Regions from separate parts of the Kutzneria kofuensis genome, predicted to be linked through region 1. Evidence: riboswitches for the same ligand, from Rfam matches in the RefSeq annotation. Region 1 holds a riboswitch; the other holds the start of a gene.
What was found. Region 1 has a riboswitch for glycine ahead of gcvT (glycine cleavage system aminomethyltransferase GcvT). Riboswitches for the same ligand answer to the same signal wherever they lie in the genome.

Region 1 (2,193 bases):
CTCCTGCTCGCGCGGGGGACTGCGGCCAGCCTACTGGAGACGATCCCAGGTCAACCAGGAACTTCCCAGCCCCGGGCCTCGAGAGTGTGCCCGAACGGGGCGATCCGATGCCCGTTCTTACCTTGCCGCGCTCGCCCGATCGGGTGGACTTCGAGAAAACCGCTGGTCAGCACTTTCTCTACGACATGGAGGCGTCGTGAAGATCCTCTGAAGAAGGTCGTTGCACAGTGTGTTCCTGGGGGTACACAGCGAGGAGGACACACCATGGACAGAGTGTGGGTAGCCGTCCACGCGGGCGATCCGATCACCCTGGCCGGCGCGATCAGCTGCCTGCGGGCGCGGGCCGAGCTCCAGGTGGTGCCGGAGCGCAGACTGTCCGAGGCCCAGGTGTTCGTGGTGTGCGCGGACGCGGTCAACGCTGACGTGATGGGGTTGCTGCGGCGGACCGCCGAGTCGACGCCGGTCAAGATCGTCCTGGTCACCGACCGGTTCCACGACGCGGACCTGTTGGCGGCGGTGGAGTGCGGCGTGGTCGCGGTGCTGCCGAAGGCGGCGGCCAGCGGCGAGCGCCTGGTGCACGCGGTGCTGGCGGCCAAGCGGGGCATGGGGGACATGCCGCCCACGCTGCTCGGCTCGCTGCTCGCGCAGGTGGAGCGCCTGCACAAGGAGGTGCTGCGGCCCAACGGCCTCACCGCCTCCGGGCTCGCCCCGCGCGAGATCGACGTGCTGCGCCTGATGGCCGAGGGCTGGGACACCGCGCAGATCGCCACCAAGCTCTCCTACTCGGAGCGCACCGTGAAGAACGTGGTCTACGCGGTCATGAACCGCCTCGGCCTGCGCAACCGCCCGCACGCGGTCGCGTACGCCATGCGGTCGGGTGTGATCTGAAGGGGCAAGACGCTTGAATCTTGACCGTGCCGGCCACCTCCAAATACGGTGGCCGGCACAAGTACATCCTCGCTGTTCACACCGTGCGGGAGAGACCTGTCGATCGCGGGCAGGCGCCGAAGGAGCAAATCCTCCCCGGAATCTCTCAGGCCCCCCTACCGCTCGGGACAGGCGACTCTGAAAAGCAGGCGTGCCCATCGCGCCTCGCCCAAGGGGAAAGCCGGCTCGCCGGTGAAACTCTCAGGCCCATGACAGAGGGGGAGGCTCACTCCACCACACGAGGGGTCTCCTGATGGGCACCGACATCCGCCGCACGCCGCTGCACGACGTGCACGAGCGCCTCGGCGCCAAGTTCACCGACTTCGCCGGCTGGCAGATGCCGCTGCGCTACACCGGGGACGTGGCCGAGCACACCGCCGTACGCACCGGCGCCGGCCTGTTCGACCTCACACACATGGGCGAGATCCTGCTGTCCGGCCCGCAGGCGGGCCAGGCGCTGGACTACGCGCTGGTCGGCCACGCCTCCGCGATCGGCGTCGGCCGCGCCCGGTACACCATGATCTGCGCCGACGACGGCGGCATCCTGGACGACCTGATCGTCTACCGCACCGGCGAGCAGGACTACATGGTCGTCGCCAACGCCAGCAACGCCGCCCTGGTGGCGGGCGAGCTGGTCGACCGGGCCGAGGACTTCGACACCGAGGTGCGCGACGCGTCCACCGACTACGCGCTGATCGCCGTGCAGGGGCCGAACGCCGTCAGCCTGCTGGCGCCGCTGACGCCGACGGACCTGTCGACCGTCAAGTACTACGCCTCCTACCCCACCACCGTCGCCGGCCGGCCCGCGCTGCTGGCCCGCACCGGCTACACCGGCGAGGACGGCTTCGAGCTGTTCGTGGCCCCGGACGACGCCGAGGCGGTGTGGACCGCCGTCGCCGACTCCGGCGAGATCCTCCCGTGTGGACTGTCCTGCCGTGACACGCTGCGGCTGGAGGCGGGCATGCCGCTCTACGGCAACGAGCTGACCACCGAGCTGACGCCGTACGCGGCGGGCCTGGGCCGGGTGGTCAAGCTGGACAAGCCCAGTGACTTCGTCGGCCGCGCCGCGCTGGCCAAGGCCGCCGGCGAGACGCCGGCCCGCAAGCTGGTCGGCCTGGTCACCGAGAGCCGCCGCGCGCCGCGGCACGGGTACCCCGTGGTCGACCCGGCCGACGGTGCGAGGATCGGCGAGGTCACCAGCGGCGCGCCGTCGCCGACGCTGGGCCATCCGGTCGCGATGGCCTACGTCGACGCCGACCGCGCCGT
Region 2 (2,193 bases), 290 kb from region 1:
AGGAACTGCGCTTGCCGTCGAACAGCAGGGCCGTCGTGCGGTCCACCGGCTTCGGCAACTCTGCGTGCACGGCGTTGGCCACCGCCTTGGCCAGCGGCTTCGCGTTGCCGTCCGCGTCGAACAGGCCGAGGCCGTACTCCAGCTCCGGGTAGTCGATGAACTTCCGGTCCACGTCGTGCGAGCACCACCACGTAAGACCCCAGACGTTCTTGCAGGTCGCCACGTTGGCAATCGTTTGCTCCGCGTACTCCACGGCGTGCTCGACCGGGATGTGCGGGGCCGGCGCGCCCACCTCCTGCACCCAGATCACCCGGTCCACCGTGCCGTAGGCGCGGGCCAGCTCCGTGCCGTACTCGGCGAGGTGGTGGATCTCCGTCGACTGCGGACCGTAACGACGGGCCGCGTTCAGCGTGAAGACCCAGGGGTGGACCGTGGTCATGGCGCCCTTGGTCGCGCTGGCCAGCGGGGTGAACGGGTGGTCGTCGACGTACCAGGCGTCGTCGAAGGCCGAATGGCAGTGCGGGTGGTCCGGATCGGCCGTGTTGACCACCTCGAGCAGCCGGTCCAGCCAGACGTCCACCTCGGCTGCCGTGCACGGGTTGTGCGCGACCAGATTGTTCATCTCGTTGCCCAGCGTCATTCCCAGGAAGTTCGGCTCCCCGCGCAGCGCCGTGGCCAGCGTGCGCAGCAGCAGGGCCTGGCCCTCCAGGACGTCCGGATCGGTGAAGACGTTGCGGTGGTGCCAGGTCTGCGTCCAGGAGGGGTAGAAGTCGAAGCTCGACAGGTGGCCCTGGATGCCGTCCACCGTGACGTCCAAGCCCGCCTCGGCGCCCATGCGAACCAGGTCCAGCAGCTGCTCGACCGCCTTCTCCCGGATCACGCCGCGGTTGGGTTGGAACACCGGCCAGATCGGGAACACCCGCACGTGGTCCAGGCCCAGGCCGGCCAGTTGGTCCAGGTCGCGGCGGATCGAGTCCGGCTCGAAGTCCAGCCAGGTGTGCCACCAGTGCTTGCTGGGCGTGTAGTTGGCGCCGAACCTCATCAGCCGCTCCCCGGTTCGCCTACAGTGAGGGCCAACAATTCCACACAGGCCGCGTGCCTCCGGCACACAGCCCGGTCGGGAGAGCCCTCGGATTCGCCGAGGCGCCGAAGGAGCAAGCCTCCCCGCACACTCTCAGGCAACCAGACCGGCCGGGCGAGGCGACTCTGGAAAGCAGCGTGCGCGGTCGTGCACGCACACCCACGGTGCAAGCTGTCGCGGTCGTGACGGCGAAGCTCTCAGGTCCCATGACAGAGGGGGAGCTTCCGTCGTCCTCGGCATGCCCTGGAGTCCGTCATGGCCATCAGCGTTTTCGACCTTTTCTCGGTGGGGATCGGTCCGTCCAGCTCGCACACCGTCGGGCCGATGCGGGCCGCCTGCATGTTCGTCTCACGTCTGCGGGCCGCCGGCCGGTTCGACTCCGTCGCCCGCGTCCACGTCGAGCTGTTCGGCTCCCTCGGCGCCACCGGGCACGGTCACGGCAGCCCCAAGGCCGTCATGCTCGGTCTCGAGGGTTCACAGCCCGAGCTGTGCGACCCCACCGACGCCGACGACCGCGTCGCCCACATCCGGTCCAGTTGTCGGCTCGTTCTGGGCGGTTCCCGGGAGATCGAGTTCGTCGAGGACACCGACCTGATCATGCACCGCCGCAAGCAACTTCCGTTGCACCCCAACGGAATGAGCTTCGCCGCCTTCGCTTCCGACGGCTCCTCGCTGGATTCCGCCGTCTACTACTCCGTCGGCGGTGGCTTCATCGTCGACGAGACCGCCACCGGGACGGACCGGATCAAGCAGGACGAGACCGTCCTGCCGCACCCGTTCCTCTCCGGCGACGAACTCCTTGCCCGGACCCGGGAATCCGGCCTGTCCATCAGCGATGTCATGCTGGCCAACGAGTTGTCCTGGCGTCCCGAGACCGAGGTTCGCTCCGGTCTGCTGCACATCTGGCACGTCATGCAGGAGTGTGTCGAGCGGGGTTGCACCGTCGAGGGCACCCTCCCCGGCGGTCTCAAGGTCCGCCGCCGCGCCGCCGACCTCCGGCGGACTCTCGCCGCCGAGCACTTCACCACCGACCCCCTGCGGGTCATGGACTGGGTCACCCTGTTCGCCCTCGCCGTCAACGAGGAAAACGCCGCCGGCGGCCGCGTGGTCAC

Region 2: linked by a shared signal. The riboswitch ahead of BJ998_RS24120 (L-serine ammonia-lyase) and the one ahead of gcvT (glycine cleavage system aminomethyltransferase GcvT) in region 1 are both predicted to bind glycine.

The regions. Positions count from the first base shown of each region.
Region 1 is NZ_JACHIR010000001.1:4,869,631-4,871,823, reverse strand. Features, by position in the region: gene BJ998_RS22685 (helix-turn-helix transcriptional regulator) at 265-888, shown strand; glycine riboswitch at 965-1,059, shown strand; glycine riboswitch at 1,061-1,150, shown strand; gene gcvT (glycine cleavage system aminomethyltransferase GcvT) at 1,181-2,193, shown strand, end outside.
Region 2 is NZ_JACHIR010000001.1:5,162,342-5,164,534, forward strand. Features, by position in the region: gene BJ998_RS24115 (glycoside hydrolase 5 family protein) at 1-1,042, opposite strand, end outside; glycine riboswitch at 1,109-1,200, shown strand; gene BJ998_RS24120 (L-serine ammonia-lyase) at 1,337-2,193, shown strand, end outside.